DNA from 4 places in the Pseudomonas sp. MF6755 genome. Region 1 is predicted to be linked to each of the others. Evidence: predicted binding sites of a transcription regulator. Region 1 holds the regulator's gene; each other region holds the start of a gene.
The links. Region 1 encodes sigma-54, which starts transcription at its own class of promoters, with help from an activator protein. Its sites were predicted from a motif close to ANTGGCATNNANNTTGCTNT; they were not measured.
Positions count from the first base shown of each region.

Region 2: JFT66_RS03805 (circularly permuted type 2 ATP-grasp protein) is a predicted target of sigma-54. The motif match lies at 3,795-3,814, and genes of this name have one in related genera.
Region 3: glnK (P-II family nitrogen regulator) is a predicted target of sigma-54. The motif match lies at 3,604-3,623, and genes of this name have one in related genera.
Region 4: flgB (flagellar basal body rod protein FlgB) is a predicted target of sigma-54. The motif match lies at 3,019-3,038, and genes of this name have one in related genera.

Region 1 covers NZ_JAEKDA010000006.1:222,666-228,501, forward strand. The annotation lists gene lptC (LPS export ABC transporter periplasmic protein LptC) at 1-490, shown strand, start outside; gene lptA (lipopolysaccharide transport periplasmic protein LptA) at 477-1,010, shown strand; gene lptB (LPS export ABC transporter ATP-binding protein) at 1,010-1,735, shown strand; gene JFT66_RS09825 (RNA polymerase factor sigma-54) at 1,920-3,413, shown strand; gene hpf (ribosome hibernation-promoting factor, HPF/YfiA family) at 3,488-3,793, shown strand; gene ptsN (PTS IIA-like nitrogen regulatory protein PtsN) at 3,804-4,268, shown strand; gene rapZ (RNase adapter RapZ) at 4,271-5,128, shown strand; gene JFT66_RS09845 (HPr family phosphocarrier protein) at 5,144-5,416, shown strand; gene JFT66_RS09850 (ZIP family metal transporter) at 5,438-5,836, opposite strand, start outside.
Region 2 covers NZ_JAEKDA010000002.1:296,457-302,292, forward strand. The annotation lists gene JFT66_RS03790 (c-type cytochrome) at 1-558, shown strand, start outside; gene JFT66_RS03795 (transglutaminase family protein) at 601-1,401, opposite strand; gene JFT66_RS03800 (alpha-E domain-containing protein) at 1,398-2,348, opposite strand; gene JFT66_RS03805 (circularly permuted type 2 ATP-grasp protein) at 2,353-3,762, opposite strand; gene JFT66_RS03810 (ribonuclease E inhibitor RraB) at 4,212-4,553, opposite strand; gene JFT66_RS03815 (hypothetical protein) at 4,767-5,003, opposite strand; gene JFT66_RS03820 (START domain-containing protein) at 5,107-5,712, opposite strand; gene JFT66_RS03825 (YkgJ family cysteine cluster protein) at 5,754-5,836, opposite strand, start outside.
Region 3 covers NZ_JAEKDA010000024.1:58,956-64,791, reverse strand. The annotation lists gene JFT66_RS26470 (class I SAM-dependent methyltransferase) at 1-580, shown strand, start outside; gene JFT66_RS26465 (MFS transporter) at 670-1,830, shown strand; partial or broken gene JFT66_RS26460 (YifB family Mg chelatase-like AAA ATPase) at 2,087-2,932, opposite strand; gene JFT66_RS26455 (accessory factor UbiK family protein) at 3,147-3,410, opposite strand; gene glnK (P-II family nitrogen regulator) at 3,832-4,170, shown strand; gene JFT66_RS26445 (ammonium transporter) at 4,205-5,542, shown strand; gene JFT66_RS26440 (secondary thiamine-phosphate synthase enzyme YjbQ) at 5,752-5,836, shown strand, end outside.
Region 4 covers NZ_JAEKDA010000002.1:360,021-365,856, forward strand. The annotation lists gene flgE (flagellar hook protein FlgE) at 38-1,354, opposite strand; gene flgD (flagellar hook assembly protein FlgD) at 1,386-2,105, opposite strand; gene flgC (flagellar basal body rod protein FlgC) at 2,122-2,565, opposite strand; gene flgB (flagellar basal body rod protein FlgB) at 2,569-2,976, opposite strand; gene cheR (protein-glutamate O-methyltransferase CheR) at 3,285-4,112, opposite strand; gene JFT66_RS04130 (chemotaxis protein CheV) at 4,155-5,087, opposite strand; gene flgA (flagellar basal body P-ring formation chaperone FlgA) at 5,162-5,836, shown strand, end outside.

The sequences.
Region 1 (5,836 bases):
CCCGGAGCGCTTTCTCGACAAGCCTGTTGCACAGGTTGACGAAGGTGTCATCGACTATTACGCCACCAATGCCTACAGCATTCAGTACCTGCCCGACGGCAAGGTGCAATATGAGATGACGTCTGACAAGGTCGAGCATTTGAAAGCCTCCGAGGTCAGCCTGCTGACCAACCCGGACCTGAACCTGTATCGCGGCACCGAGTTTCCATGGCACGTCACCAGCAAGCGTGGCGAGGTCAACCCGGACGGCACCGAAGTTGAACTGATCGACTCGGTGCGCATCGCACGTACAGACGCGCAGAACCGCGACACCGTCATTACCAGCAGTCGCATGACCGTATTCCCACAGAAGCAATATGCGCAGACCGAGCAAGACGTTAGAATCGACGGCGCTGGCGGTGTATCGACCGGCAAGGGAATGAAAGCGTATTTGAAAGAAAGCAGGATACACCTGCTATCGAACGTAAGAGGACAGTATGAGGCTCGTTAAAACCCTCCCTATTTTGCTCGGTCTGGGCGCAGCACTGGGAAGCGTGAGCGCCTGGGCTCTGCCGAACGATAGCCAGCAACCGATCCACATCTCGGCTGACGATGCGCAGCTCGATGACAAGCAAGGTGTCGCAACCTACACCGGTGGCGTGATCATCACCCAGGGTTCGATGAAGATCACCGGCAACACGGTGACACTGACGCGCACCAAGACCGGTGATATCGATGTCGTGACCTCGGTGGGCAATCTGGCTTACTTCGAACAGCAGCAAGCAGCCAAAGACCCTGGCCCGATGAAGGGCTATGGCAAGACCATCCAATACCACGCCCAGCAAAACCGCATCGTCCTGATCGACCAGGCCAAGGTCCTCAGTGCTGACGGCAACTCGACCGAAGGCGAGAAAATCGTCTACAACACCCAGACCCAGGTCGCACAGGCGGGTCGTGCCAACGGCAGCAAGGTCACCGCACCTCGCCCACGCATCGACATGGTTATCCAGCCGAAGAAGAAGGCCGAGTAATGGCAACCCTGAAAGCCCAGCATCTGGCCAAGGCCTATAAGAGCCGTCAGGTCGTACGCGATGTCAGCCTGTCGATCGACAGCGGCCAGATCGTCGGCTTGCTCGGCCCCAACGGCGCCGGCAAGACCACTTGCTTCTATATGATTGTCGGGCTGGTCCAGGCGGATCAGGGGCGCGTATTGATCGACGACCTGGACGTCAGCCACCAGCCGATGCACGGTCGTGCGCGCGCAGGTATCGGCTATCTTCCCCAGGAAGCGTCGATCTTCCGCAAACTGTCGGTTGCCGACAACATCATGGCGATTCTCGAGACCCGCAAGGAACTCGACCGCGATGGTCGCCGCAAAGAGCTGGAAAGCCTGCTGCAGGAATTCCATATCAACCATATTCGCGACAACCTCGGCATGAGCCTGTCCGGTGGCGAGCGTCGCCGCGTAGAAATCGCCCGCGCCCTGGCGACTGCGCCGAAGTTCATCTTGCTGGACGAACCGTTTGCCGGCGTCGACCCGATCTCGGTGGGCGACATCAAGCAGATCATCCACCACCTCAAGGCCAAGGGCATTGGTGTTCTGATCACCGACCACAACGTGCGCGAGACCCTCGATATCTGCGAAACCGCCTATATCGTCAATGATGGTCAGTTGATTGCTGAAGGCGATGCCGAGACGATCCTCGCTAACGAACTGGTCAAGGAAGTGTACCTGGGTCACGAGTTCCGCCTGTAGACACAGTGGTATCGCGCCTTTCCCCGGAGCGCGCAGGAGTCAATAGAAACCTTGGTTTTTTTATTGTTACCGCGCTCTAGGCAAAGGCCCCGAGATCAGGCATATAATTTGCTTATGTTTGGCGCTCACGCGCCCTGTCGTGGATGGCGCATTGCGCCGGCGAATAAGGTGTTAAGCCCCTGCCATGAAACCATCGCTAGTCCTGAGAATGGGCCAGCAGCTGACGATGACACCTCAGCTGCAACAGGCCATCCGCCTGCTCCAATTGTCGACCCTGGACCTGCAACAGGAAATCCAGGAGGCCCTGGAGTCCAATCCGATGCTCGAACGCCAGGAAGAAGGCGACGACTTCGATAATGCAGACCCGCTGGCTGACAACATCGAGCAAAAACCCAACCCCGACGTGCAGGAGCCCTCCTATCAGGAAACCGCCCCTACGGTGGATAACCTGGAAGAAGGCGAATGGAACGACCGCATTCCCAACGAACTCCCCGTGGACACCGCGTGGGAAGACGTGTACCAGACCAGCGCCAGCAGCCTGCCAAGCAATGATGATGACGAGTGGGACTTCACCACCCGCACCTCCACGGGTGAGAGCCTGCAGAGCCACTTGTTGTGGCAACTGAACCTGGCGCCCATGTCAGACACCGATCGCCTGATCGCAGTTACCCTGATCGATTGCATCAATAACCAGGGTTACCTGGACGAAACCCTCGACGAGATTCTCGAAGCCTTCGACCCGGAACTGGATATCGAACTGGACGAAATCGAAGCCGTCCTGCACCGCATCCAGCAATTCGAGCCCGCCGGGATTGGCGCCCGCACACTCGGCGAGTGCCTGCTGTTGCAACTGCGCCAATTGCCGGCCAAGACGCCGTGGCTTACCGAAGCCCAACGCCTGGTCAACGATTATATCGACCTGCTGGGCAGTCGCGACTACAGCCAACTGATGCGCCGCATGAAGCTCAAGGAAGACGACTTGCGCCAGGTCATCGAGCTGGTGCAGAGCCTCAACCCGCGTCCGGGTTCGCAGATCGAGTCCAGCGAAGCCGAATACGTGGTCCCCGACGTTATCGTGCGCAAAGACAACGAACGCTGGTTGGTGGAGTTGAACCAGGAATCGATGCCACGCCTGCGCGTCAATCCGCAATACGCCGGTTTTGTGCGCCGCGCCGATACCAGTGCCGACAACACCTTCATGCGCAACCAGTTGCAGGAAGCGCGCTGGTTCATCAAGAGCCTGCAAAGCCGCAACGAAACGCTGATGAAAGTGGCTACCCAGATCGTCGAGCACCAACGTGGCTTCCTGGAGTACGGCGACGAAGCGATGAAACCGCTGGTACTGCATGACATCGCCGAAGCAGTCGGTATGCATGAGTCGACAATTTCCCGGGTGACCACGCAGAAATTCATGCATACCCCACGGGGTATTTATGAGCTGAAATACTTTTTCTCCAGCCACGTCAGCACCTCGGAAGGCGGCGAATGCTCGTCCACGGCGATCCGCGCGATCATCAAAAAACTGGTTGCCGCGGAAAATCAGAAAAAGCCGTTGAGTGACAGCAAGATCGCTGGTTTACTGGAAGCACAAGGCATTCAGGTCGCCCGTCGAACCGTCGCCAAGTACCGCGAGTCCCTCGGGATCGCGCCTTCCAGCGAGCGTAAGCGTTTGATGTGACGGGCAGGCCACAGCGTTCCAGTGGCAGGCGTCTTGCCTGCCGCTTTATGCACTGGCAACGAAGGAGAAGCTGTATGCAAGTCAACATCAGTGGACACCATGTAGAAGTCACCCCTCCACTGCGCGACTATGTCGAGCAGAAGCTGAGGAAACTTGAAGGCCATTTCGACAAGATCACCAACGTTCAGGTCATCATGAAGGTCGACAAGCTTCAGCAGAAAATCGAAGCGACCCTCCAGATCCCCGGTGGCGAAGTGGTTGCCAATGCCGAGCATGAAGACATGTATGCATCGATTGACTTGCTCACCGACAAGCTCGACCGCCAACTCAAAAAGCATAAGGAAAAGAATCTGAGCCTGCTACAAGGCACAGGTCGTTAACTCTCCCCCCATGATCCGACTTGAAACCATCCTGACCCCCGGCCGTTCACTTGTGAACGCGCCGGGCGGCAGCAAGAAGAAAGCCCTCGAGCAAATTGCCAACCTGATCAGCAGCCAAGTGCCTGCGCTGGAGATGCAAGATGTGTACGAGGCTCTGATTGCCCGTGAAAAACTCGGTTCGACCGGTTTTGGCAACGGTATCGCCATCCCTCACTGCCGCCTGCAAGGTTGCGAAACGCCCGTCAGTGCGCTGCTGCACCTTGAAAAACCTATTGATTTCGACGCCATCGACGGTGCCCCGGTCGACCTGCTGTTCGTCCTGCTGGTCCCGCAAGCCGCCACCGATGCGCACCTGGAACTGCTCCGGCAGATCGCCAGCATGCTCGACCGCAAGGAAGTACGCGAAAAACTGCGCAGTGCCAGCAGCAATGAGGCGCTGTATCAGGTCGTCCTGGATGAACAAAGCGGGCAGTAATCATGCGTTTGATCATCGTCAGCGGCCGTTCCGGCTCAGGTAAAAGCACTGCCCTCAACGTTCTTGAGGACAACGGTTTCTATTGCATCGACAACCTGCCCGCCGGCCTGCTGCCCGAGCTGGCGGAGCGCGCCCTGATTCACACCGAATTGGCACAACCGCTGGTCGCCGTGTCTATCGATGCCCGCAACCTGCCCAGCCACCTCTCGCGGTTCCCGGAACTGCTCGAAGAAGTGCGCGCCAAGCACATTCATTGCGATGTGCTGTATTTGGATGCCGACGAAGAAACCCTGCTCAAGCGCTTTTCCGAGACCCGCCGGCGGCACCCACTCAGCAGCGCCAACCGCTCCCTCGCCGAAGCCATCGAGGACGAAACCAAACTGCTGGGGCCGATCATTGATTTGGCCGACCTGAAAATCAACACCACCAATCTGAACCTGTATCAACTGCGCGATGCGATCAAGCTGCGCCTGTTGAACCAGCCAGAGCCTGGGACGGCGTTTCTGGTCGAGTCATTTGGCTTCAAGCGTGGCATGCCGGTAGATGCCGACCTGGTGTTCGACGTGCGCTGCCTGCCCAACCCCTATTGGAAACCGGAGTTACGCGATCAGTCCGGGCTGGACCAGCCAGTGGTCGACTACCTGGCTGCACAACCGGATGTGGAAGAGATGTTCCAGGACATCTCCAGCTACCTGCTCAAATGGTTGCCACGTTTTGCCGCGAGCAATCGGGCCTATGTCACCATTGCCATTGGTTGCACCGGTGGCCACCACCGCTCCGTCTATTTGACTGAGCGGCTGGGCCAAGTGCTGCAACAAACCCTCAAGAACGTCCAGGTCCGCCACCGCGACCTTAGCTGAAGGAACACCTGCGCGATGCCCGCTCTGGAAATTGAAATCATCAACAAGCTGGGCCTGCACGCCCGCGCCTCGGCCAAATTCGTCGGCGTGGCCGGGCAGTTCCCTTGCCAGATCCGGGCTGGGCGTACACCGGAATCCATGGTCGATGGCAAAAGCATCATGGCGATGATGATGCTGGCGGCCGGCAAAGGCACCACGATTCACCTGAAGACCGAAGGTGAGCAAGAGCAAGAGGCGATGGACGCATTGGTTGCGCTGATCAATAACTACTTCGACGAAGGTGAATAACCGCTGATGTAGGAACGAGTTTTATCCCAGCGCCGTATCCATCACCATCATCAGGCAAAACCCGATACACAGTCCCAGGCTGGCGAGCTTTTCGTGACCATTTCGGCGCGACTCGGGGATCACTTCGTGAGTGACCACCAACAGCATTGCGCCAGCCGCCAGCGCCAGGCCCAAGGGCAATAGAACTTCAGCCAGACTCACCAACCACGCACAAAGCACCGCAAATACTGGCTCGACCAAGCCTGACGCAGCGCCGATCAAGAACGCTTTGACCCGCGACATCCCCGCCCCAGCCAGCACCAACGCAATCACCAGGCCCTCTGGTACGTCCTGCAAGGCAATGCCCATGGCCAGGCTGTCAGCATCCGGCATGCCGCCACCTGCGGAGACGCCCACAGCCATCCCTTCAGGAATGTTGTG
Region 2 (5,836 bases), on a different contig from region 1:
GACGGCTTCGCCGCCGAACTTACCGCCGCGCCATTGTTGGCAAAAACCGGCGCCCGCGCCTGGCTGGCGGTGGAAGACCCGGCCCATCCCTGGCCGGCGCTGGCGCAAGGCAAACCCAGTGCCGGGCCGTTCTACCTGGTGTGGACCCACCCGCAAGCCGGGCATATCAGCCCGGAGCAGTGGCCGTTCCAAGTCTCCAGAATCAAGCAATTGCAGACAGTCGCCGAACGTTTCCCCGCGTTGTTGCCGGACCCGAAGTTGGCGGCGGATGATCCGGTCAACCTGGGCTTTGCGTTGTTCCAGAAGAACTGCCTGGCTTGCCACCGCCTCAATGGCGCCGGCGATGCCCAGATGGGGCCGGACCTGAACATTCCCTACAACCCCACCGAATATTTCGGCGGCGATTTCCTCAAGCGCTACATCCGCGACCCGCAAAGCCTGCGGCACTGGCCGCAAGCGAAGATGCCGGCGTTTGCGGCCAATGTGTTGCCGGACAACGAGTTGGATTTGCTGCTGGGGTATTTGCAGCATATGGCGGGGCGCAAACAACAACCTTAACCCTGGCGCAGTTCCCACATTTGATCTGTGTGGACCTGGAGGTTATTGCTGCTGCACTGAAACCACCGTCGGTGCGACGAACACCTTGGCATGCATCTGCTCATGCCCGCCCCCACGGCGCATGCCGCGCACCGGGCAGGCGTCGAGGTAGTCCAGGCCCACGGCCAGTTTCAAGTGCCGCTCCGGCCGGGCCAGTTGGTTGGTCACGTCAAAACTGTACCAGGCATCATCCAGCCAGGCTTCGGCCCAGGCATGGCTGGCCAGGTGCGTGCTGTCTTCGGTGTACAGATACCCCGATACATACCGCGCAGGAATGCCCAGGCTGCGCGCGCAAGCCAGGAACGCATGCGTGTGGTCCTGGCACACGCCCGCAGCACCAGCGAAGGCCTGGGCGGCGCAGGTGTCGACTTCGGTCGCCCCCGGCGTGTAGACCATCTTATGGTGCAACGCCTGCATCAGGTCGATCAGCGCCGTACGGTCACGGCGCTGGTGGCAGTGCTGCCCGGCAAACTGGCGCAGGGCATCGTCGGGCTCGGTCAGGCGCGTACAGCGAAGGAACGGAAAGGCAGACTGGCTTTCGTGCTCGGCCTCGCGTAATTCGTCGATCTCCACCTGACCCCGGGCGCCGATGATGATGGCATCGTGGGGTTCGTCCAGGGTCAACACATGCAGGATGTTGCCGAATGGGTCCACCTGCGCTCGCACCGGACGCGGCAGGTCGAGTTGCCAGCTCAGCACATGCTGGCGCTCGCTGTCATGGGGTGTAAGGCGCAGGTACTGGATGCTGGCGCGCACCTGGTCCTCATAGTGGTAGGTGGTTTCGTGGCTGATGGAGAGTCTCATGCCGCCTCCAGGTAGGAACTGTAGATGGCATCGCCCAACTGGCGAACCAAAGGAATAAAGTCGGTCAGCCAGGCGTGCAGGCCTTCCTCGAGGATTTCGTCGATCGCGGTAAAGCGCAAGCGCGCGTCCATCTCGGCGGCCAGGCGCTGGGCCGGGCGGCCATTAAGACCGGGCAGGCTGGCGAGGATCTGGTCGATCTCTTCAGTGCAAGCCCGCAGCGAGCGCGGGACATCGGCGCGTAACAGCAGCAGTTCAGCCACTTGCCGAGCACCCGGGGCATCACGATAGATCTCGGTGTACGCCTCGAACGACGACAACGCGCGCAGCAACGCACTCCATTGGTAGTACGCGTGAGCCGTGCCATCGCTGACCGCCGCTGCCTGGTCACCAGCCATTTCGTAGCGCGCATCCAGCAAGCGCAGGGTGTTATCGGCGCGCTCGATAAAGATGCCCAGGCGGATAAAACGGAAGGCATCATTACGCATGATGGTGCCGTAGGTGGCGCCTCGAAACAGGTGGGAACGCTCCTTGACCCATTCACAAAACCGGCTCATACCGTAGCGGCTCAACCCCTGCTGGGCGATATCGCGAATATCCAGCCAAGTGGCGTTGATGTTTTCCCACATGTCGGCGGTAATTCGACCACGCACCGCATGGGCGCTGGCCCGCGCAGCGCCCAGGCAGCTGTAGATGCTGGCTGGGTTGGCCGCATCCAGCGCAAAAAAGTGCAGCAGGCGTTCGGCATCCAACTGGCCGTGGCGCTCGTGGTAATCCTCCAGGGTACCGGTGATCAGCAACGGCATAGCCAATTCGTGCAGGCCATCGCCGCGCCCATCCTGGGGCATCAGCGACAGCGAATAGCTGACATCGAGCATGCGTGCGAGGTTTTCGGCACGTTCCAGGTAGCGCGACATCCAGTACAAATCCGAGGCAGTTCTACTCAACATGGCATCATTCCTCGACCACCCAGGTGTCTTTGGTGCCGCCGCCCTGGGACGAGTTGACCACCAGCGAACCCTCGCGCAGGGCCACGCGGGTCAGGCCGCCAGGCACCACACGGGTTTCCTTGCCAGAAAGCACGAACGGACGCAGGTCGATATGCCGCGGGGCAATGCCGTTTTCGACAAAGGTGGGGCAAGTGGATAAACACAGGGTCGGCTGCGCGATATAGGCGTGGGGCTTGGCCTTGATGCGCGCACGGAAGGCTTCGATTTCAGCGGTGGTGGACGCAGGGCCTACCAGCATGCCGTAGCCGCCGGAGCCTTGGGTTTCCTTGACCACCAAGTCGGGCAGGTTCGCCAGTACGTGGGACAACTCGTCAGGCTTGCGGCATTGAAAGGTCGGAACGTTCTGCAGGATCGGTTCCTCGTCCAGATAGAAGCGAATCATCTCAGGAACGAACGGGTAGACCGATTTGTCATCGGCGACTCCGGTGCCAATGGCATTGGCCAGCACCACATTGCCGCAGCGATAGGCAGCAAGCAGGCCGGGCACACCGAGCATGGAGTCCGGGTTGAAAGCCAGCGGGTCGAGGAACGCGTCATCAAGGCGGCGGTAAATCACGTCCACTGCCTTGGGGCCATCAGTGGTGCGCATGAATACGCGGTCATCGCGCACGAACAAATCCGCGCCTTCCACCAACTCCACGCCCATTTCCCGGGCAAGGAAGGCATGTTCGAAGAACGCGCTGTTGAAACGCCCCGGTGTCAGCACCACCACACTGGGGTTATCCAGGGGGCTGGAGCTTTTCAGGGTATCGAGCAGCAGGTTGGGGTAATGATCGATGGGCGCAATGCGCTGCGCGGCGAACAGCTCAGGGAACAGGCGCATCATCATCTTGCGGTCTTCAAGCATGTAGCTGACGCCGCTGGGCGTGCGCAGGTTGTCTTCCAGCACGTAGTAGGTGCCGTCGCCATCGCGTACGAGGTCGACCCCGGAGATGTGGGAATACAGATCGCGGTGCAGGTTCAGCCCCTGCATTGCCAACTGGTACTGCTCGTTGGCCAATACCTGTTCGGCGGGGATGATGCCGGCCTTGATGATGCGTTGTTCGTGGTACAGGTCGGTGAGAAACATGTTCAGCGCCTTGACCCTCTGGATGCAGCCACGCTCGACAATTCGCCATTCACTGGCCGGAATGCTGCGGGGGATGGTGTCAAAGGGAATCAGGCGCTCAGTGCCTAACTCGTCCCCGTAGAGGGTGAAAGTGATCCCCGCCCGGTGAAACAGCAAGTCGGCTTCGCGCCGGCGCTGAGCCAGCAGTTCGGTGGGAGTGTCGGCCAACCAGCGGGCAAACTCGCGGTAATGGGGGCGGACCTGCCCTGCCCCATCGTACATTTCATCGTAATAAGTGCGGATCATGCCGTACTCCTTGTCACCCGGACGCCAGAACCTTCGCAAGGCCCGTGCCAGCGGCATAAACACTTAGTAATCAATGGGTTGGATAACAGGAAAATTCCTGTCGCACCGTCCTGGTGCGCAGGAACGCCCGGTGTCACGCCGCACGCGTCATTACAAGGCGGTATTTGACTATCAACAGCATAGCCAGAGTTGATTTCACTGCCCGGTCGGCACTGTAGATAATCGCTTCCATCAGCTGAACAGGACATGTCCTACAGCAAAACCCTTTGTGCAAGCGGTACTGTGTTACTTCGTGTACTGATCTGCTCCCTCGAGCTTCCCTTTACGCCACCCTATTCGGGTGGCTTTTTTTTGCGCGTAACAAAACCAGTGCATGTTCCGACAGCCCCCAAACAAAATCGGCCGACCCAAAGGTCAGCCGATACGCTGCGCTGCTCATAAAAAACCAACTACATGGGTAACCCACGCACCTCCTGCTTGACGCCCCATCCTTCAATGATCCCGCCCAGGGGCTCGACCACCGCCTCAAAGTCCTGCTCGAAGTCTCCTATGCCGTCGTAGGTTGCGAACATGATTTTGCTCAGTTCCAAGTACCAGGCGCCATCGTCGCGCGCGCTGACCTGGGCATTCAGGGATTCCCCACGAAATCGACCCGCAGCCCTGCGCGCCCGTTCCTCATCCGGGAAAATGGCGTAGAACTCGATGGGGTGAAAACGTGAGAAGTCGAAGCCGCCTTCTTTCATGCGGCGCAGAACGTTGGTGCTGATGTCTTCTTGATAGGCTGTGCTCATGAAACGTCCTCCTCAAACCGATGGATAGACTTTCCGTGCTTCCCGAAGCCCGCGCCCTACTGGCGCGGGGACTACGGCAGTAACAACACCGCTGGAAAACAAGCATGTAGCTGACAAGACCAGACCTTAGCGATTCATTCGCTGATCTCCGTTGCAGAGTAGCGCGAAGCTATCACCTCCACCAGAGGCGCTTGAAGGGTCTATAGAAAATGTTCAGGCCGCGGGTTCGACCTTGAGGTCCTTGATACCATTTTGATCATGCAGGCTCTTGACCGTGGGATCGGGAACACGGTCGGCGAGATCGTTAAGGTCCAGCTTTTCCAACACCGGCGACACACGCACGCGCACCATCTGTGCGGCTTCTTCCAGCGTCGGCTCATGCTCGCAGTCGAATTGCTCGACTACCGGCTCGCCACGGTCGTTGATGAAAGAAACATTCCACTTCGGCATCGGTGCCTCCTCGATAAAACCCGTAGGTGGGCTTACCTCTATCTGGACCTTGAGGGCTCGCCAAACGTTCCACTCAAGGCCAGAGACACCTGATCAGTTGCAGTTATTTTTCAGCGTGTTCTTTCAAGGCTTTCAAGGTGTTGAACGGCGCGTCCACCACGAACTTGTTGGCCAGCCACGACGGCACGCTGCCACCTGGCTCGGTGTGCACCTGGTAGGTGACTTCAGTCTCGTTGGCGCCTTTGGGCACCAGTTTCCAGAAGCCATCAACCTGGGCGACTCGCACGTAGCCTTTTTCTTCCGGCTTGTAGGTCGGTACACCCTGCAACTTGCGGGTGACGGTGCCATCGGCATCCTTGGTGGTCGTGACATGGATATACGAGTCACGATCCGTCACAGGGAACGGCGCCTTGAACTGGGTATAGGTCCAGGCCTCGTCGCCTTTCTTGTCGACGAGTTTCTGGGATTTGCATTCGTGGATCCACGCGCAAGCGCCAGCCACGTCTTCCTGCAGCGCCTGGACCTTGGCGACCGGCGCCTTGATTACAGTCACACCGCGATACGCCTTGTACTTGGAGCCGGCAATTTCGCTCAGGGACACCTTGATACCGTCTTCATCCTTGGCGACTTGCCAATTCTCAGCCTGGGCAGTGGCAGCAAACAACACAGTAAAACCGCACAGCACAGCCATTCGTTTCAGCGAACCCATTGTTGTATTCCTTATTGTTGAAGTTCCAATAGTAAAGCCCATCAAGCCGCCGTCATCTGTTCCCACCAGCCGATCAGCCGGATCGCGTCGGCCTGGTCGTTGCCACAGACCTCCAGATCCGCCT
Region 3 (5,836 bases), on a different contig from region 1:
TCGCTGTGACGTGCTAGTGGAGCTAGGATGCTACGACGGACGCGCGCTAGAGATTGCCAGGTTGCTCAATGCGCGGTACCTCGGTGTTGATCTCAACCAGCGGGCGATTCAGCTCCTACAGGATCGTATTGAACGCGAGGGTATGGCAGATCGAGCAGGCACCCTTGTTGGCGATGTGCTAAACCACATTGACTGTGGCCATGCACCGCTAGGGGCGAAGGAGCTGTACCTGTTGCCTTTCAATTTGCTGGGTAACTTTCGTGATCCAGCCCGTCTATTGAAGTCTTTAGCGGCCCGCAACGTCGCCGCAGTGATTTGTGTATTTGGAGACAGTCTCGAGGCGAGCAGCGTCAGACAGCGTTATTACCTCAAGTGCGGGGTGGAGAGGCTAGAGCGCCATTCGCAGGCTGACGGCATGATTTTCACCGGTGTCGATGGTTTTTACTCAAGGTCCTATTCAAAGGCAGCACTGCACTCGCTATTGACGGAATGTGGCCTGACAATTATTCGCACTAGCTCAAACTTGTTTGCCCACTGCGCCACGGTTTTACCCAAAGGAGCGGGTTGCAATCCGCATTGAAGGGCTTTGCAAATCGCACTGATTTGCTGCGAGACCGATGGCGTGAAATCACACGGATTGATGACCAAATTGTTCGAGGTTGAAATATTATGCCCCTGATAATCTATGTACTAGGCGCTGCAATCTTCGCCCTCACCACCAGCGAGTACATGGTGGCCGGTTTAATGCCCGAGTTATCGAGCGACTTCGGTGTTTCATACGCTGCCGTGGGGTATTTGGTGACAATCTATGCTGGCGCCATGGCCTTTGGGGGGCCGTTGCTGACCGTCGCGCTGCTCGCTGTTCCTCGCAAGAAAGCCCTGCTGGGTTTGATTGGTCTATTTGTGGTTGGGCAGATTATCGGCGCGCTGGCGCCGGGCTACGAAATCATGGTGGTCGCACGGCTCGTCACGGCAATTGCGTCTGCGGCATTTTTTGGTGTCGCCCTGACAGCGTGTTCGGAACTGGTGGAAAGCCATTTATTTGGGCGTGCCTCGTCAATGGTACTGGGTGGCCTGATGGTGGGGACCGTCCTCGGATTACCGGCGGCAACGCTGGTTGGCGACTGGTTCGGTTGGCGTATCAGCTTCCTGGCGGTGGCTGTTGTGGCCATGCTAGTCGGGCTGCTGGTGATAAAACTAATGCCGCCGCTTCCGGCGCCTCCCCGCGTTTCGTCATTACGTTCAGAGCTGGCTGTGTTCAGAAACGGCAAACTGTGGGAAGTCTATGCCACCAGCCTATTGCTGATCGGTGCAACCTTTGCGGGCTTCACCTATTTTGTGCCGATCTTGACAGAAGTTAGCGGTTTTTCGGCGGCAATCGTTCCCGCTCTGCTGGTGGTCTACGGTCTTGCAACGCTGGTAGGCAACAATATCGTTGGCAGGTTGGCCGACCGTCATACTATCAGTGTCATCGCGTACGGATTGGTGGCAGCAATTGCTGCAATGGTGATCTTTGCTTTGTTCGGCCAAATCAAAGCCGTCGCGATCGTGGCACTGGTGGTAATCGGCCTGACCGGTGTTTCGATGAACCCAGCCCTAATTACCCGCGGGGCACGTGTTGGACATAACAACATGCTGGTCAACTCCGTACATACGGCATGCATCATGCTCGGCGTTATGGCGGGCTCGTGGATCGGCGGCTGGGGTATTGCAGCTGGCTTGGGGCTACAGGGGGCGCTTTGGGTTGGCGCTGGCCTAGGTGTACTGGCATTAATCTCGCTGTTGCCAGAGCTAAGGACACGTGCCTCTCAATCAACGTTTGCGCGATAGAGGCCACCTTCGCTAGCGCCACCGAAAACGCCTCATGGCCGTTCGTACATCGGGCGTTTGCCGTACACAACTCCAAACTGCCTGTTCTTTGTCCGTGAAGAGCAGGTATGTGCCCGTTAGAACGCGATTTTCTGGGTTGTCTGACCAGCTATTGAAATGCCTGTTTAGTCAAAGTTCTGAGAAATCAGTCGTTATGACTTTCGTGCTGTCAGTTGCATCTATTTCCGATTAGTTGCATCTATTTCCAAATGTCACAGCCGCCGCCCACCAGCGCCGGCCCGGATGCCGAATGGTGTGGCTGACGAAACGGGCGATTAGGCCAATGGCTCAGCGGAGCCAGGCTGACCACCGATTGGATCGCGGCGACTTCCAGGGCTTCCTGCTCGCTCAGCGGTGGCAGTAAGCCCGGTAGCCGACTGGCAAGCAAGGTCTTGCCGGTGCCCGGTGGCCCGCTGAACAACAGGTTATGTGCGCCTGCCGCCGCGATCAGTAGAGCGCGCTTGGCTGCCAATTGGCCCTGCACTTCACTCAGGTCCGGGTAAGGTTTGTTTAAATACAGCAAGCCATCGGACTTGTACGGTTCAATCGGCACATGCCCGTTCAGGTGGGCCACTACCTGCAGCAAATGATCCACCGCAATCACTTTCAACCCCGACGCCAGGCAGGCTTCCTCGGCATTTTCGCGTGGCACTATCACGGTGCGCCCGGCCTTGCGGGCTGCCAGCGCTGCCGGCAACACACCTTTCACCGCCCGTACCTCGCCGGACAGGGCCAACTCTCCCAAACATTCCACGTCATCGAGCATCAACGCCGGCACCTGCACGCTGGCCGCGAGGATCCCCAGGGCAATCGCCAAATCAAAACGCCCGCCGTCTTTGGGCAAGTCGGCAGGCGCAAGGTTAAGGGTGATGCGGCGGGCTGGGTATTGCAGCGCTGAGTTCAGGATGGCGCTGCGCACGCGGTCCTTGCTTTCCTTCACTGCCGTTTCCGGCAGGCCCACCAGCGTCAACGATGGCAAACCATTGGCCATATGGACCTCGACGGTGACGGCAGGGGCTTCGACGCCGACCTGGGCGCGGCTGTGGACGATGGCGAGGGACATGCTCGTTCCTTGAAAGAGAGGCCGCTTCCTGCGGGTTTTTCAAGGGTAGACGAGGTGGGGAAGAGCGAGGCGGGGGAGGTTTTACAGAACGTATCCGGAGTCGTTCGCAGCGCTTTATGTGGGAGCTGGCTTGCCTGCGATGCAGACGCCTCGGTGTATCAGAAAGACTGAGGCGATACTATCGCAGGCAAGCCAGCTCCCACACTGACCGCGTTTATTCAGCGGCGGGTGGCGTCAACTTGGCTTCCAACTCCGCCACCTTCGCCTCCAGGCTCTCCAACCGCGCACGCGTGCGGGCCAGCACCACCATTTGGCTATCAAACTCTTCCCGGCTCACCAGGTCGAGCTTGCTGAAGCCGCTTTGCAGCAATGCCTTGAACTGGCTTTCGATTTCGTTGCGGGGCAGCGGGGTGTCGCCGCTGAACAGGCGAGAGGCGTGGCCGCTCAGGGCGTCGAGGAGGTCTTTGGGCGCGAGCATGGGAAATATTCCGGAAAACTGTTGGCGGGCAGTGTACCACGCAGCGTCTATAGTCCTTTCACGGCCGCAGGCGCACGCTTTTCGCGCATAGTGACGGGCGGCCGCGCACTGTTTTGATGCGCATTGAGGCCACGCAAACGCCCCGTGGGTGGGTAAAAGTAGGCAAAGGATTGATTTCAGTGATTTTTACGGAGCTGGCAAGGTTTCTGCTTAGACGATCATGACCCATGCACTGATGCAGTCGCTGTGACGAATGCAGTGCGCTGACGGATCAGGGATACAGGTTTCGTCACCAGTGGTTCGCTGGCGTCGCAACGGCAAATGCCGAGGCGACGATGCGTTACAAAGCCAGGCACTGCGCTTAGACTTGAGACGGGTTTGTTTTCCTGGGGCAAGTCCACCAATTCGGGAGAGAGTTTTCATGAAGCTAGTCACTGCCATCATCAAGCCGTTCAAGTTGGACGATGTACGCGAGTCACTGTCCGAGATCGGCGTGCAGGGCATTACCGTCACTGAGGTCAAGGGCTTCGGTCGGCAGAAGGGTCATACCGAGCTGTATCGCGGCGCGGAATACGTGGTCGATTTCCTGCCGAAGGTGAAGATTGATGTCGCCATTGACGACAAGGATCTTGACCGGGTTATCGAGGCGATAACCAAGGCGGCCAACACCGGCAAGATCGGTGACGGCAAGATCTTCGTGGTCAATCTGGAACAGGCTATTCGAATCCGTACCGGCGAAACCGATACCGACGCAATCTAAGCCGCCAAACCCCAACGCCCCAGGAGAAAACAATATGACTCTGCGTAAATTCGCAGGGCTCGGAGCCCTGCTGTCCATCGTAATGCCAAGCCTGGCCATGGCGGCAGATGAAGTGGCTGCTCCAGTCCTCAACTCCGGCGACACCGCCTGGATGCTGACCGCCACCGCACTGGTGCTGTTCATGACCATCCCAGGCCTGGCGCTGTTCTACGGCGGCATGGTCCGCTCCAAGAATATTCTGTCGGTGATGATGCAGTGCTTCGCCATCACTGGCCTGATCAGCATCCTGTGGGTCGTCTACGGCTACAGCATCGCGTTCGATACCACCGGTATGGAACAGGGTGTGGTCAACTTCAACTCCTTCGTCGGCGGCATGGGCAAGGCGTTCCTGGCGGGTGTCACCCCGGCCAGCATCACCGGGCCTGCGGCGCTGTTTCCGGAAGCTGTGTTCATCACCTTCCAGATGACGTTCGCCATCATCACTCCAGCGCTGATTGTCGGTGCTTTCGCCGAGCGTATGAAGTTCTCCGCCATGCTGATCTTCATGGCTATCTGGTTCACCCTGGTCTACGCGCCGATCGCACACATGGTCTGGAGCGGCAACGGTGGCCTGATGTGGGACTGGGGCGTGCTGGACTTCGCCGGCGGCACCGTCGTGCATATCAACGCGGGTGTGGCTGGCCTGGTGGCGTGTATCGTGCTCGGCAAGCGCAAAGGCTTCCCGACCACCCCAATGGCACCGCACAACCTGGGTTACACCCTGGTGGGCGCGGCCATGCTGTGGATCGGCTGGTTCGGCTTCAACGCTGGTTCCGCAGCAGCGGCCAACGGCACTGCAGGCATGGCGATGCTGGTCACTCAAATCGCCACCGCAGCTGCGGCACTGGGCTGGATGTTTGCCGAGTGGATCACCCACGGCAAGCCAAGCGCACTGGGCATTGCCTCGGGTGTGGTGGCCGGCCTGGTCGCCGTGACGCCTGCCGCGGGTACCGTGGGCCCGATGGGCGCCCTGGTGATTGGCCTGGTCGCCGGTGTGGTGTGCTTCTTCTGCGCCACCACCCTCAAGCGCAAGCTGGGCTACGATGACTCCCTGGACGCTTTCGGCGTGCACGGTATCGGCGGTATCGTCGGTGCGATCCTTACCGGTGTGTTCGCAGCCCCGGCACTGGGTGGCTTCGGCACCGTGACCGACATTGCTGCCCAAGTCTGGATCCAGTGCAAAGGCGTCGGCTTCACCGTGATCTACACGGCGATCGTGACCTTTGTCATCCTCAAGGTGCTGGACATGGTCATGGGCTTGCGCGTCACTGAAGAGGAAGAGGCGGTTGGCCTCGATCTGGCGCAACACAACGAGCGCGGCTACAACTTGTAAGTACGCGAAAAAAACATGCCCGGATTGCCGGGCATTTTTTTGCCTGGAGTTTGTCTTTGGCTAAAGGTGTATGGGTTTTTTGTCGACTTTGTGATGGGTTCCACACGGCATTTTCAAGGGTGCAAATGTCTTACAGCTAGGAAGGCGTATTCGGCACTTTGTTTTTTCCCAGAGCGCGCTAGAATGCGCGCCGACGGGCGGAGAACTGTATGTGGCAACAGACCCTGATTACCCTGCGGGCCAAGCCCCGGGGCTTTCACCTGGTGACGGACGAGTTGCTTGCCGGCTTGCCTG
Region 4 (5,836 bases), on a different contig from region 1:
AGGGGCCTTTTTGTGTGCGGGTACTTGAGCGACGGTATCAGGTCATCTGAATGATGGTCTGCATGATGGTGCTCTGGGTGGAGATGGTCTTGGCGTTCGCCTGATAGTTGCTCTGGGCCTTGATCAGGTCCACCAGCTCGTTGGTCAGGTTGACGTTGGAGTTCTCCAGGGAAGTGGCCTTGATCGAACCCAGAGTGCCAGATTCCGGTGCGTCAAAACCCGGCTGGCCTGACGCGAAGGTCTCTTTCCAGGTCGTACCGCCGGCCGGCTGCAGGCCCTGCTCGTTATTGAAGCTGGCCAGGGAAATCTGGCCGATGGCCTTGCTTTGCTGGTTACTGAAGGTGGCGAAGAGCACACCGCTGCCATCAATCTTCAGGCCGGTGATCTGGCCGGTGGCATAACCATCGGTGACCGGAGGGTTACGGTAGCTGGCCGAGTTGTACTGAGTGACGGTGCCCATATTGATGGCGATGCCGTCTTTGTTCGCCGTCGCATCGTTAGGCTTCCATACGCCATCGGTCACCGTGCCAGGTACCCAATCCTTGATGGTCAAGGTGTTACCGGCAACACCGCCGGTCACGATGCTCTTGAGATTACCGGCACCATCGAAGCTCAAGGTCGACGGCACTGGCGCCGTCACCCCAGCACCGGTACCGGTAGGCGCCGAACCATCAGGGTTGCGACCATCGATCAAGGTGTAGGCCTGCCACTGGTTGGCATCGGTTTTCACCAGGTACTGCACCATCGGGTGTGCGTTGCCCTGGGAATCGTACAAGGTGGTGCCGTATTGCGTGGTGAAGGTTTCGGACTTGGTTGGATCAAACGGGTTCTTGGACTGATCGATCACCGGCGACGAAGAGTTCAGGTTGCTGGAAGAGTCCACCTTGGTAGACGCCTTCGGTGGCAGGTTCGCCAGGTTCAGTTGCAGGTCGACCAGGCCGCCTTTGGTGATTTTGCCATTCTCGTCCGCAGCATAACCTTGCAGACGCGAGGTACCGGTATTGTTAGTGATGTAGCCGTCTTTGTCCGCGCGGAATGCGCCGCTACGGGTGTACTCCAGCGAGCCGTCGCTGCCCTTCTGCACGAAGAAGCCACCGCCCTGGATCGCCATGTCAAGGATGCCACCGCTACCGTTGACGTCACCCTGTGTGAACTGCTGGGACACCGCCGCCAGGTTCACACCGTTGCCGATGCTGTTCTGGCCGGTACCGAGCTTGGAAGCCGCGTAGATGTCCGAGAATTCCGCACGGGATGACTTGAAGCCAGTGGTCGCGACGTTGGCGATGTTGTTGCCGGTCACGTCCAGTTGTTTGTTGGCCGCATAGAGGCCGCTAAGGCCGATATTAAAAGACATGTTTCTCTCCCTCTGCCGTATTTAGCCGGCTCTATGTACCGATAGTCTGAATTTGCGACAGCTTGACGCTGCCCATGCCGCCTGCAAGGTTGAGCAGCATTTCGCCGCCGGTCTTGCTCAGGGTCACGCTGGTGACCGTAGCTGGCAGCGAGGTGGCCAGGGCTAACGGTTCACCCTTGTCATTTTTGGTAGTTGCATTGAAGGTGTAGGTGCCAGCTGGAGCAACCTCGCCCTTGTCGTTCTTGCCATCCCAGATAAAGTTCTGGCTGCCGGCACTCTGCGCGCCCATGTCCACGGTGCGCACGACATTGCCGTCTTTGTCGGTGATCTTGACGGAGACGTTGCCCACCGCCGATGTCACCGCCACCGAACCGGTCATGCTCTTGCTGGTATCGACCATGGCCTTGTCGGTCTGGGTGATGATCGACCGCCCCACCAGCGACGAAGCCTGCAGCGCTTGCGACGAGCTGAAGTTGCTGGAGATGTTATTCACCGAGTCGTTCAGGGTGTTGATGCCTTCCAGGCTGCTGAACTGTGCAAGCTGGGCCACAAACGCGCCGTTGTCCTGGGGCGACAGCGGGTTCTGGTTTTTCAGCTGGGTGACCAGCAACTGCAGGAATGCATCCTTGCCCAGCGACTGGTTGCCAGTGGCAGCTTTGGAAACATTCGATACATTGTTCGAAGCGTCCTTGACCTTGGAATTGAACAGGTCCTGGACTGCTGTGTTGTTAGACGTATCAACGATGGCCATTATTTGGCGCCCCTTATCACTGACCCAGAGTCAGGACCTTCTGCATCATGGCTTTGGCGGTGTTCATCATTTCCGCGTTGGTCTGGAACGAGCGACTGGCGGAAATCATGTCAGCCATTTCCTCGACTACGTTGACGTTGGGGTAGTAGACATACCCCTTTTCGTTCGCGGCAGGATGGTTCGGCTCGTAACGGGCCTCAAGGTTGCTCTGGTCTTCGACCACACCCAGCACTTGCACACCGGAGCCGGCTGCATCCTGGTTCTGGAACAACGAATCGCTGCCGCCGCCCTGGCCACCCTGGAACATGGTGGCGAACACCGGGTGACGGGCGCGGTAAGTCTGGTCAATGCTCGAAGACACGGTCTCGGCGTTGGCGATGTTACTGGCGACGGTGTTCAAACGCGTGGTCTGCGCGCTCATGCCACTGCCGGCAATATTGAAAACACTGGACAGGGACATGGCTTACTCTCCACGCAGGGCTGACATCAGCCCTTTGAATTTGCTGTTGAGCAGGGTGAAGCTGGCCTGGAAGTTCACCGAGTTCTCGGCGTAGTTCGATTGCTCCAGTTGGGCGTCCACTGTGTTCTGGTCGATCGACGGCTGCATCGGCGTGCGATACAGCAGCGACTCGTCACCATTGCCCAGGCCCTGCGCTTCAATATGACGGCTGTTGGTCATGTTCAAGGCAAAGGTGCCGTTCTTGGTCTTGTCCTGTTGTGCAGCGAGCACGGCAGAGAAGTCCAGATCCCGAGCCTTGTAGTTCGGGGTATCGGCGTTGGCAATGTTGTTGGCCAGGACTTCGGCACGCTGGGCGCGGAAACCCAGGGCTTGTTCGTGGATACCGAGCGCTTTATCGAAGCTGATGCTCATGGCGGAAACCTTTAGGCTGACCTGCTGTTCGTTAGCAGGGTTATAGCAAGGTGCATGCCAATCTTGCGGGAGCCCGTATATCAAGGGTTTCGAGGGGAGTTGCCGGCGGCGATGCCAGAAAAGCGGCAAGCGATTTCCGCGTGGCGCCAGTAAAGCGGCAATAAGGAGTTGCCGCTTTCAGGAGGACTGCCGCATAACAAATGTGGGAGCGGGCTTGCTCGCGAATGCGGAGGGTCAGTCAACTTATCTCTGACTGACAGAACGCATTCGCGAGCAAGCCCGCTCCCACATTTTTGATCGCGTACGGCTTACTTGGCCTGGTAAATGATCCCCGGGCTGCACTGGACCATCTGGTAGTGATCCGGAAGTCCGTTCAACGCTTCAGAAGCACCGAGGAACAGGTAGCCCCCGCGCTTGAGCGTGCCGTGGATGCGCAACAAGATGTCTTTCTTCACTTCGGCCGAGAAATAGATCAGCACGTTGCGGCAGAACACCATGTCGAACTTGCCCAGGCTGGCGTAGCTATCGAGCAGGTTGAACGAGCGGAACTCTACACGGTTCTTGATCGGGGCCTTGATCGCCCAGCGCCCTGCCCCTTTCGGGTCAAAGTAGCGTTGCAGGCGCTCTTGGGACAAACCACGGCCCAAGGCCAGGCTGTCATACTCACCGGTCTTGCAGTTGGTCAGCATGGTGCCGGACAAATCCGTGGCGACAATCTGCGCGCCGGCCTTCAACTGGCCCATGTTGGTACGTTCGAACTCGTCAATGGACATCGAGATCGAATACGGTTCCTGCCCCGAGGAACAGGCCGCCGACCAGATTCGCAAACGTTGGCCCGGGCTGGCCTTGATGGCTTCCGGCAGCACTCTGTTCTTGAGCACTTCAAAGGGGTAGGTATCACGAAACCATAAGGTTTCGTTGGTGGTCATGGCATCGACCACCATCTCCTTGAGCCCGCTGCGCGGCTGCCCCTGGATCCGCTGGACCAACTCACCCAGGGACTTGATGCCCTGCTGTTCCATCAGCTTGTTGAGACGGCTGGATACCAGGTACTGCTTGTTTTCACCGAGCAATATGCCACAGGCCTTTTCCAGGAAGACCCGGAACTGTTCAAAATCCAAATTACCCGTAGACACTGATACCGCCTCTTAAATCGTGTGACCGCCGGGGGACATCCCCTAGCCGTGATCTGCTGCCTTGATCCGGTCGACTACCCGGGATGCGAGGTCATCAGGACGGAATTTGGCCAGGAAGTCATCAGCACCGACTTTCTTGACCATTGCCTGATTGAATACTCCCGACAACGAAGTATGCAGGATGATATGCAATTTTTGCATGCGTGGATCGTTGCGTATCTCGGCCGTGAGTGTGTAGCCGTCCATTTCCGGCATCTCGATGTCGGAGATCATCATCAAGAATTCTTCTTCTGGCTTCTTGCCTTCATCCACCAGCTTGCGCAGGTAATCCAAGGCTTGGCGACCATCATTAAGGGCCACCACGTCGACACCGACGGTTTGCAGGCAACGCGTGACTTGCTTGCGCGCTACCGAGGAGTCGTCCACCGTCAGCACGCGCAGGGACACGGCCTTGTGTGCGGTCTCGGCGTCCACTACGCCGACGGAGATAGTTTCCGAGGTCGGTGCCACTTCGGCGAGGATTTTCTCCACGTCGATGATTTCCACCAACTGGTTATCGACCCGCGTCACTGCAGTAAGGTAGTGATCACGCCCAGTGCCCTTGGGTGGCGGATGAATCTCCTCCCAATTCATATTGACGATACGTTCCACCGAGCGCACCAGGAAACCCTGGGTCTTGGTGTTGTACTCGGTGATGATCACAAACGGGTTCTGGCGGTCTTGCAAACCGGCGGAACCCGTAGCCAGTGCCAGGTCAAGAATCGGAATAGTCGCGCCACGGATGTTGGCCACGCCACACACCACCGGATTGGACCTGGGCATTATCGTCAACTTGGGACATTGCAGCACTTCCCGCACTTTAAACACGTTGATGCCGTACAACTGCTTGCCATCCAGGCGGAAAAGCAACAACTCCAGGCGATTCTGCCCTACCAGCTGTGTACGCTGGTTTACTGAATCCATTACACCTGCCATGCCCAGACTCCTAAATCCTAGGGGTACGACGCGTACCCAACACTAAACGGCACGAGCTTTGCTATTTATTGAGTATGGATATTAAAACGACAGTTTCCCGACGCATTAGCCGCTCACAGTACCGCAGTCTTCTCTGCGCTACGATGGCGCTGCTTGCCTTGGGCCTGGGCGTCACGACCCGCGCCGACAACGTCACCCTGCCTGATATGCTTATCGGCGTCACCCAGGGCTTTCTTGAGTTCACTGTAGAAGATTATCTGGCGACCACGCAGACACCAGGCCGGTATGAAATCCAAGTCAACCAATTGGACCCGCGTTTGCGCATGCCGATGTGCGACAAGGAATTGACGGCCACCCTGGAAAGCCCCGCCCAACCCATAGGCCGCGTAACGGTAAAGGTACGCTGCGAAGGCGCCTCACCCTGGACGGTGTTTGTGCCGGCTCAGGTCAAACTGTTTCGCGACGTTGTGGTGGTGGCGCGACCGTTGAAGCGCACCGGCATCATTACCTTTGAGGATGTGGCCCTGCGCGAGCGAGACATCAGCCTGATCAGCCAGGGCTACTTGACCTCAGTGGACCAGGCTATTGGACAGAAACTCACGCGACCAATGGTCACTGATCAAGTCATGACATTGGTTCATCTGGAACAGGCCGAAGTCATTCGCAAGGGTGACCAGGTCGTCATTTCCGCAAGCAGCGGCGGGCTGAATGTGAGGATGCCGGGCGAAGCGCTGTCCAACGGCGGCATG